Regions from separate parts of the Mesorhizobium sp. M8A.F.Ca.ET.207.01.1.1 genome, predicted to be linked through region 3. Evidence: riboswitches for the same ligand, from Rfam matches in the RefSeq annotation. Region 3 holds a riboswitch; each other region holds the start of a gene.
The links. A riboswitch is a leader RNA that binds a small molecule or an ion and turns the genes downstream of it on or off. The one in region 3 is predicted to bind thiamine pyrophosphate.

Region 1 (3,273 bases), on a different contig from region 3:
GGCGCCGACGACGGCATAGGTGATGGAGATCCTGAGGCCAGCGAAGAAATAAGGCAGCGCCGAAGGCAACCGTGCCAGGATGAAGACCCGCCAGCGCCCTGCTCCCATGGCGCGCAGCATCTGCCCGATCTCGACCTCGGTAGCCTCGTAGCCCTGCACCAGGGCCACCAGCATCGGGAAGAAGGTGACCAGTGCCACCAGCATGATCTTGGGCGTCAGCCCGAAGCCGAACCACAGCACCACCAATGGCGCGATGGCGACCAGCGGCAAGGTCTGGCTGACTATGAAGACAGGAAACAGCGCGCGCCGCAAAGGCTGGAAGAAGTCGACCAGCATCGACAGCGCGAAGGCGGCGCTGAGCGAGCAGGCAAAACCGATCAGCGTGGCGCGGATGGTGGGAATGGCGTTGTCGAGCAGCGCGTCACGATTGAGCATCGCCTGTTCGAAGACGCGCGAGGGTGCCGGCAGAACCGTCGGCTTGATGCCGGAATGGTTTGCGTAGAGTTCCCACGCCACGAGCACCAGGCCGATCGATATCACGGCCGGCGCCGCCTGGGCGAGGAAGCCCGCGAGTTGACGCGGGTTGAACGACGATGAAGCCACGAGAGGATGACCTTGACGGCGCGCGTCGGCGCGAACGGTTCAAACGGCAGTGGGACTGTTGGCCGAAACCGTGACGTCGAGGGTTACGTGGCCGGCGCCTGGTCCGAAGCGGCAGAAGGCTTCGTCGAGCGCCGAGAAGATCGCGCCGGCATCGCCGCGCAGCTTGGTGCAGAAATTCTTGGAGCGATCGTAGACGCCGGACTGCTTCAGGAAATCGATGCAGCCATAGATCTCGTCCATGTGGTCGTCCGTGCCCATCACATAGAGCGAGAACTGCGCCGCCGCTGGCTGCCCAGTGGCGGGCGCGCCGCGCACGGCGGAAATGGCGGCTTGCTTGCGCGGGCCGAGTGGCCCGGCAGGGCCGCCAAACGTGTCGGAGCGGCAGATCGGATCGTCCGGCTCACCTGGGCAACCACGCGAAATGGTCGCCGACAGCACGCAATGCTTACCGCTGCCAGACGCAGCCACGAAAAGGTCGCGCAGCGCCGGGAATAGCACCTCGGGGGGCCCGACCAGCAAGGTCGAGATGTCGTCGGTCTCGATCCTGAGCTTGTCGCGATACGGATCGAGCGCGCCGAGCGCACCCAGGATGACGCCGACAAAATCGTCGGCCATGGGATATAGGGAAACCTGTGCGCCTGAAAACATCGCCCGCCTCGCTCCGCTGGTATTACCCAGATCAGCTTCTAGGGTCTGTGGGCTTGCCGCCCCCGTCTCAGCCCCGACCGTACGGAGCACCCCTGTGGATGGCGGCGTTAAAGCACCATTCGATCGGTTGGGGAAGCTGTTTTTTCAGCAAGCTGCGCCAAAAGCATTGCGCCAGCGCAGGCGCAACCGGGTGTTGACGGCCCGGAATTTGTCTCGATCCGGGCGCAGCCAACAGCCCGACCATCACGCCGGGCGACATGAAATTCCAACGCGGACCAGAATTGCCCGACCAGCACGCGGACGGATGCCAATGGCAGGGCGACCGCGCCGACCGTGAACGACAAGAACTGCGGTAAGTAGTTTTCGCAGCAGGAAAAGCGCGGACGCAAGTTCCGCCATGCGCATTGGCTTCACTATCCGCCACGACCGGCCGGCGGTACCTCTGGCGCCGATTCGCTGGCTACTTTGCCAAACACTCTTATTTCGGGGCACGGTTTTCCGGCTTTTGGCCGTGCGAATGCGGCGTGGATTTTCATCAACCGTTTGAGCAGGCGGCCATAGGTGAGGTATCGAACCCGGCCATTGGCAAGATCGAACTCCACCCTCCCCCATCGCCTGACCGGCCTCTTTCCAATTGCCGGACCCAGTCGCGCGATCTGAAAGGCCAACCGGACCTCGCGGCCGGCAACGTCCAGATAGATACCGGGATTGCCGCCCAGGACGTGCCACAATCGGGCAACGTGCTCGATCGACATGTCGGATGAAATCGCCATGTGGTTCCGCTCAAGTCGCGCCCAGACGAAATCACCGGTTGGCTGCCGCGTCCCGGACACCAAATCCTCGCAATAGGCTGGCGCCACCTCGCGCACCAACGCGCGCATCGCGGTCGCCACGCTGTCGGCCACATCCCGCCGCGTTGCCCAGTGTGCTTCGCAGAACGGCACCTGTCCGAGGATGTCACCGTCATCGAAATTGGCGGACATCTTGTGCAATGTCACGCCGCCATGGACGGCATGCTGGCCGTCCGCGACCAGGCGATGGAGAGGATGCGGACCCCGGTAGTTGGGCAGCAGCGCTGGATGAAAATTAAGCCCGCCCTTGGGAAAGAGGCTGAGCAGTTGTTGTGGGATCAGGGTCGGGAAAGCGTAGCAGATCAGTACATCCGCGGCGACGTCAGGCAATTGCCGGCCAAGCTCGTCCCAGTCGTAAGGCCGGCCGAATTCGATCAACTTCACCGGTGTGTTGCCGAGATAGCGCCTGAGCAGAAGCTGGCGCCTCAGCCGGCGCCGAAAATTGCCAATGCTGAAGCCTCTGGATGGGCGCTGAAAGCCAGGCACGATGATCGCGCCAATACGGTTTCCCGCCTCCACCCACCCGGAAAGCAGGGGCCCGGTGTAAGCAGAAACATCCAGGATGAAAACTGCATTGAGCTGCCGGGCGCCGGCCACAGGCTCGAAAGAAATCATCTTTTCAAATCCGGCGGGGCAAGACATCGCCCGGCAATCCGAGCACCGTAACGAACCGGTCCAGTCACTACCAAAAGACCGGCCGAGCCGTCAGCCTGGTTTGGGAGAAAGCGGTCCTGCCGCGGCGACACTTGAGAGCCTTTCCCGCTTCACCAACACAGGTTTTTCGTAGAGTTTCCTCATGCTCCCCCTGAAATCAATCAACCCGCGCAGTTGGTCAGCAGTGCCGCGGACTGTCAACCGCCGGGCGGGGCTGACAGCCGCTATTGATATGGCCTCGCGGCAATCGGCGGGCGCTTAAACCCACTGCCGCAAAGACTGATCCGCGAGCCTTATGAAACGGCCTTTTCACGAACCGGCAGTTTCCAACCCGGCCTGACGAAATGGCAGGTGTAGCCGTTCGGATACTTCTCCAGATAATCCTGGTGCTCGGGCTCGGCCTCCCAGAACGCTCCGGCTGGAGCGAGCTCGGTGACAACCTTGCCGGGCCACAGGCCAGAGGCATCGACATCGGCGATGGTGTCCTCCGCCACACGCTTCTGCTCCTCACTGGTGT
Region 2 (3,273 bases), on a different contig from region 3:
GCCCTTCGCCAGATCGGCGGCATGGGCGGCGATTTTGTAGGTGATCACGCCAATCTTGACGTCGTTGCGATCGGGAAGGCCGAGATGCTCCTTGGGCGTGACATAGCAGAGCATGGCGGTGCCGAACCAGCCGATCATGGCAGCACCAATGCCTGAGGTGATATGGTCATAGCCCGGCGCAATGTCGGTCGTCAGTGGTCCAAGCGTATAGAAGGGCGCCTCGCCGCAGACAGCGAGCTGCTTGTCCATATTCTCCTTGATCTTGTGCATCGGCACATGGCCGGGACCTTCGATCATCACCTGGCAATCCTTGGCCCAGGCGATCTGCGTCAATTCGCCGAGCGTTTCCAGCTCGGCGAATTGCGCCGCATCATTGGCATCGGCGATCGAGCCCGGACGAAGGCCGTCGCCGAGCGAGAAGGATACGTCATAGGCGCGGCAGATGTCGCAGATCTCCTCGAAATGCTCATAGAGGAAGCTTTCCCGGTGATGGTGCAGGCACCATTTGGCCATGATCGAGCCACCGCGCGAGACGATGCCCGTGACCCGGTCGACGGTCAGCGGGATGTAATGCAGCCGCACACCGGCATGGATGGTGAAATAGTCGACGCCTTGTTCGGCCTGCTCGATCAGCGTGTCGCGGTACACCTCCCAGGTCAGGTCCTCGGCGATGCCGCCGACCTTCTCGAGCGCCTGGTAAAGCGGCACCGTGCCGATCGGCACCGGTGAATTGCGCAGGATCCAGTCGCGAATGTTGTGGATGTTGCGGCCGGTCGACAGGTCCATCACCGTATCGGCGCCCCAGCGGATCGCCCAGACCATTTTTTCGACCTCTTCGGCCATCGAGGAAGTGACAGCGGAATTGCCGATATTGGCGTTGATCTTGACGAGGAAATTGCGCCCGATGATCATCGGTTCGCTCTCTGGGTGGTTGATGTTGGCTGGAATGATCGCCCGCCCGTGCGCCACCTCGTCGCGTACGAATTCCGGCGTGACGAAATCGGGAATAGCCGCGCCGAAGCTTTCACCGTCGCGTTGCAGCTTGCCGCGGGCGATTTCCCGGCCGAGGTTTTCGCGGATGGCGACGAACTCCATCTCGGGCGTGATGATGCCGGCGCGCGCATAGGCAAGCTGTGTCACCGCCTTGCCGGCCCTGGCCCTTAGCGGCCGGTTGCGAATGGGAAATTCCGGCGTCAGGCGCTCACCCGTGACGAAGCCATTGTCTTCCGGCCGCACATGGCGGCCGTCATAGGCTTCGACATCGCCCCGCGCCGTGATCCATTCGTGGCGAGGCCGGGCGAGGCCCTTTTCGATGCTGGTTTCGACAGTCTGGTCGGTATAGGGGCCGGACGGATCGTAGACGGTGATGGGCGGCTCGCCCGCTGTCGGATGGACGGAGATTTCGCGCATCGGCACTTTGATGTGCGGATGGAGGACGCCGGGCTTGTGGATTTTCCGTGAGGCAGGCAGCGGTCCCGTTGAGACGGCTGGGGTTAGGGCATTCATCTTGAGGCTCCTTTGCTCATGCATTGGAGACCCAGTTCTGTGCCGGAAGGATGAAAAGACGCTTTGGTCGACCTGCTTGAAAACAGGTCTTCGGGCGTAAACTCCCGCAAAGCGCTTGCACCGTCCCTACGCCAGTATGAACTGGATCAGGTTCAACGGGTCACTGCGCCGCGATAGCCAGCAGTATCTCAGCCCCTTGCCGGGACTCCCCTGGTGAATGTTTTCGAATTGACCGAGCCGACACTGCTTTGTCAAGCGCATTTCCACCTGCGGCGGTGATCGGCGACTAATGAAACCCCGCGCAAAGCACGGGCAAATCTCGAGAGGAAGTCACGCGCCGGAGACCAGCGCAGGAATGGCCAAAGGCTCATTCGCCTCGTCAAGGATCGAGAAACTGTAACGCCCATGTGCGTCAAGATCGACGGAGTAGCTCAGGCGATCGAGTATGTGATTGTCCTGGTCGAAGGTGATGATCCGCGGCTTCAACGAGGTGATATTCGCTTCGTCCAGGTATATGGAGTTGCAAACAATGATCTGGTCGTCTGGCTGGCAGGTGCGGGCAGCCGCACCATTGAGGATGCAGCATCGTGAGCCGCGCTCGCCGAAAATGACATAGGTCGAAATCCGCGCACCGGAATTCTTGTTCCAAATCTCCACAAATTCCATCGGCAGGATCCCGGCTGCTTCGCAGTGGTCAGGGTCCAGCGTTATCGATCCATGGTAGTTGAGGTTCGCTTCGGTGACGTAGATGCCGTGCAGCTTGCCAGCGACTAGTTTTCGCAATGGTCCTGTTTCCTATCATCATGGATGAATCGTCCCGCCATCCTCTGGGTGGCCGGGTTACCCCGCTAGATTCCGACGACGAGGGCGCCGCCGCTGAGACCAGCGCCCGCCGCCGCCTGTTGGGATCGAAATTCCGGCGGTGAACGGTTTGCGCTTGAAACAGCAGGTCGTTGAAAGGCGCGTCATGCAGCGCCCGAGCAGCTTCCACGGTCCACATCCGGTGGCCGTCGAAGGATTGAGCTTCACGCATGGTTTTTCCGAAATCGCTGCGTGCATTTCCATCCTGTTCCCCTTGCATTGGGCGACCTAGGCACCTTTGAACTTGGCGGGCTGGGTCGAAAAAGCGTCCGGTCGACCGCCGATTGTCAGGCCCGACGGACAAATTTCGCGGAGTCGAGCCCGATATCGAGGATTGGCGCGCTGTGGGTCAACCAGCCGATGGAGATCAGGTCGACACCGGTCGCGGAGACGGCTGGAGCCGTCGCCGGCGTTATCCTGCCCGACGCCTCGGTAATCGCCTGGCCGGCAACCATCGCCACTGCTTGGCGCAATTCGTCGACAGACATGTTGTCGAGCAGGACGGCGTCTGGGGCGAGGGCCATAGCCTCTTCTAACTGGGCTAGCGTATCGACCTCGACTTCGATCTTGACTAGGTGGCCGACGCTGCATCGCGCGCGCTCGATTGCCATGCGAATTCCGCCAGCGATGGCGATGTGGTTGTCCTTAATCAGGATGGCGTCGTCGAGACCGAAACGATGATTGGAGCCGCCACCGGCGCGCACGGCATATTTTTCGACCGCTCGCAATCCAGGCGTCGTCTTGCGCGTGCAGACGATTCTTGCGCCGTGGCCGCGGACCGCCGCGACGATCAATGCCGTCGCGGTGGCGATACCGCTCAGATGGCACAGAAAATTGAGCGCCGTCCGTTCCGCGGTGAGTATGGCCCGGGCCGGACCGCTGACCGATGCGATGGTCTCACCTTGC
Region 3 (3,273 bases):
CCGAGATGCTCTTTCGGCGTGACGTAGCAAAGCATTGCGGTGCCGAACCAGCCTATCATGGCGGCACCTATCCCTGAGGTGATGTGGTCATAGCCCGGCGCGATGTCGGTCGTCAGCGGCCCCAACGTGTAGAACGGCGCCTCACCGCACACTGCGAGCTGCTTGTCCATGTTCTGCTTGATCTTGTGCATGGGGACATGGCCCGGGCCTTCGATCATCACCTGGCAGTCCTTTGCCCAGGCAATCTTGGTGAGTTCTCCAAGTGTTTCCAGTTCGGCGAATTGCGCCGCGTCGTTCGCATCGGCGATTGAACCGGGACGAAGGCCGTCGCCGAGCGAGAAGGAGACGTCATAGGCTCTGGCGATGTCGCAGATCTCCTCGAAATGCTCGTAGAGGAAGCTCTCCCGGTGATGGTGCAGGCACCATTTGGCCATGATCGAGCCGCCGCGCGAGACGATGCCCGTGACCCGGTCGACGGTCAGCGGGATGTAGTGCAGCCGCACGCCGGCGTGGATGGTGAAATAGTCGACGCCTTGCTCGGCCTGCTCGATCAGCGTGTCGCGGTAGACCTCCCAGTTCAGATCCTCGGCGATGCCGTTGACCTTTTCCAGCGCCTGATAGAGCGGCACCGTACCGATCGGCACCGGCGCATTGCGCACGATCCAGTCGCGGATGTTGTGGATGTTGCGGCCGGTCGACAGGTCCATCACCGTGTCCGCGCCCCAGCGGATAGCCCAGACCATTTTTTCGACCTCTTCGGCCATCGACGATGTGACAGCCGAGTTACCGATGTTGGCGTTGATCTTGACCAGAAAATTGCGACCGATGATCATCGGCTCGCTCTCGGGATGATTGATGTTGGCGGGAATGATTGCGCGCCCGCGCGCCACCTCGTCGCGCACGAATTCGGGTGTGACGAAATCTGGGATCGCCGCGCCGAAGGCTTCGCCGTCGCGTTGCAGCTTGCCGCGCATCACCTCGCGGCCGAGATTCTCGCGGATGGCTACGAACTCCATTTCTGGCGTGATGATGCCGGCGCGCGCATAGGCAAGTTGGGTCACCGCCTTGCCCTGCTTGGCCTTGAGCGGCCGATTGCGTATCGGAAATTCCGGTGTCAGGCGCTCGCCGGTGGCGAATCCATTGTCTTCCGGCCGGACGTGGCGGCCGTCATAGGCTTCGACATCGCCACGCGCCGTGACCCATTCGTGGCGAAGCCGGGCAAGGCCTTTTTCGATGCTGGTTTCGACTGATGGATCGGTGTAGGGGCCGGACGGATCGTAGACGGTGACGGGCGGTTCGCCGGCCGTCGGATGGACGGAAATCTCGCGCATCGGCACCCTGATCTGCGGGTAGAGGACGCCGGGCTTGTGGATTTTCCGCGAGGCGGGCAGTGGTCCCGTCGATACGGCGGGGGTGAGGGCATTCATCGTGAGGCTCCTTTGCTCATGCATTGGAGACCCAGTTCTGTGCCGGAAGGATGAAAAGACGCTTCTGTAGACCTGCTGCAACAGGACCTCGGGCGTAAACTCCCGCAAAGCGCTTGCACCGTCCCTACGCCAGTATGAACTGGATCAGGTTCAACGGGTCACTGCGCCGCGAAAGCCAGCAGTATCTCAGCCCCTTGCCGGGACTCCCCTGGTGAATGCCTTAGGTTGAACGGGCTGACGCTATCTTGTCAAGCGCATTCGGGCGCCTTCGGCCGGTGGCGACGACCGGCGGCCAGCCGGGCGGAGAGCTCGCGCATGCATCGGGGACAAGTCACGCCCCGTAGACCGGGGCTGAATGGCCAAAGCCTCATTCGCTTCGTGAAGGATGGAGAAACTGTATTGGCCATGTGCGCGTATCGACCAAGTAGCTCAGGCGGTCACGGATGTGGTTATTCTGGTCGAAGGTGACGAACGGCCTTGGGGGTCACCTCCTTTAGGATTCAGAGGTTGGAAGACGGCTTCTCGCGATCACGGCCATCAGGAAATACCTGTCTTCGGCTCAACCTCGACATGGCGTCCGATCGACCGCAGATATACAGCTATCTCGTTCATGAGATGATCGCGTTCGCCGTAGATTTCAGCAATCCTACGCAGCTGTGGCTCGACGGCCCTCCGTTGCGCTGGCGTGAAATCAGCATCGCCAAAGACGTATCCCAAGTTGCCAATCGCGCAAATTTTGCAGCCGGCGTCCACAACTGCTTGTACGAATGCCGGAATGTCTTTTTCTTGCATGGTCTTCATGTCGAACCTCTCGTGAATGGCGTGCTTGCGCCCCAATCTGCCTTTTCAGCGTGTCCTCTGGGCGGCGCAAGCCCTGAGCGTGACTGTGCACGGGCAACCTCGACTATCCCATCTGCCACGCTCTTTAGAATCGGTGGGGTCTGGTGATCGCAGGCTGGGCCACTCAAAAGCCTGCAAGAAGAAAGTCATGGCGACCATTGCTCAAGATCGCAAGGGTGCGTGCAAGACCTTCCGTTGGCAGTCATGCACGCTCGCTCAGAGATAGTCCGGCCGCGGAAATTCTCCCTTATTCGTAAGAAAGCTCATTGAGCAACTGGGCATTGAGCAACTGGGTCTCACGTCACGGGTCTCGTGTGCTTCACAGCCGAAAAATAGCCGCCGTGGCAATTCTCGAAAAGTGCAGGCTACCTCGTTAAGGACACTGCGGATGATCGTTCGCGCTTGGCAAAAGCGAACGGATTAGTCTATGGCTCTCGGCAGGGGGGCGAGTTATGCGGCGGGTGCGAATCCTTCAAGTAGGCGATATTCACTATCCGGACTGGCATCCTTCCTCTAGCAACATCGATGCCAAGGATAGCAAGTTCGCTCCGAAAATAACGCAGAAGCTACGCGCGTCTTCGCTGCGTGCCGTCTTGACGAAACTTCGGCGGCTGACGACTTCGAAGCCCTTGGATACGATCGCCTTCATGGGGGATTTCACGAGCCGTGGCGACAAGACCTTCATTGCTTCGGCATTCCAGCATTTCACGTTGCTCTGCCGCGCACAGGGACGCAGTTCAAAGGCGCTTCCGTTGATATTCGTACCGGGAAATCACGATGTGAACCGTGATGACGCGCGCGAACTTGGACCGACTGAGAAATTCAGCGAAATGGCGAGTTTAGCCGCCCGCTTGGGTTGGCAGACCGTTCCCGTGGACCAACCCGTGCACTTCAGACTTCCGACAGGATCCGCAGGCGCAAACTTCATCCTCGTCAACACAGCGATAGGCAGTTGGGAGCTTCAAAACCTTCCCGCGTTCCTTCGTGATCGTCTCGAGGCACTCAG

Region 1: linked by a shared signal. The riboswitch ahead of EN850_RS15005 (YkoF family thiamine/hydroxymethylpyrimidine-binding protein) and the one ahead of thiC (phosphomethylpyrimidine synthase ThiC) in region 3 are both predicted to bind thiamine pyrophosphate.
Region 2: linked by a shared signal. The riboswitch ahead of thiC (phosphomethylpyrimidine synthase ThiC) and the one ahead of thiC (phosphomethylpyrimidine synthase ThiC) in region 3 are both predicted to bind thiamine pyrophosphate.

What each region holds. Positions count from the first base shown of each region.
Region 1 is NZ_SRUS01000004.1:535,699-538,971, reverse strand. It holds gene EN850_RS15010 (ABC transporter permease) at 1-603, opposite strand, end outside; gene EN850_RS15005 (YkoF family thiamine/hydroxymethylpyrimidine-binding protein) at 643-1,251, opposite strand; TPP riboswitch at 1,242-1,355, opposite strand; gene EN850_RS15000 (formyltransferase family protein) at 1,665-2,699, opposite strand; gene msrA (peptide-methionine (S)-S-oxide reductase MsrA) at 3,050-3,273, opposite strand, start outside.
Region 2 is NZ_SRUS01000012.1:5,157-8,429, reverse strand. It holds gene thiC (phosphomethylpyrimidine synthase ThiC) at 1-1,506, opposite strand, end outside; TPP riboswitch at 1,612-1,728, opposite strand; gene panD (aspartate 1-decarboxylase) at 1,837-2,289, opposite strand; partial or broken gene EN850_RS37300 (biotin synthase) at 2,405-2,506, opposite strand; gene nadC (carboxylating nicotinate-nucleotide diphosphorylase) at 2,655-3,273, opposite strand, start outside.
Region 3 is NZ_SRUS01000014.1:85,647-88,919, forward strand. It holds gene thiC (phosphomethylpyrimidine synthase ThiC) at 1-1,427, opposite strand, end outside; TPP riboswitch at 1,531-1,647, opposite strand; gene EN850_RS30340 (hypothetical protein) at 1,965-2,228, opposite strand; gene EN850_RS30345 (metallophosphoesterase) at 2,720-3,273, shown strand, end outside.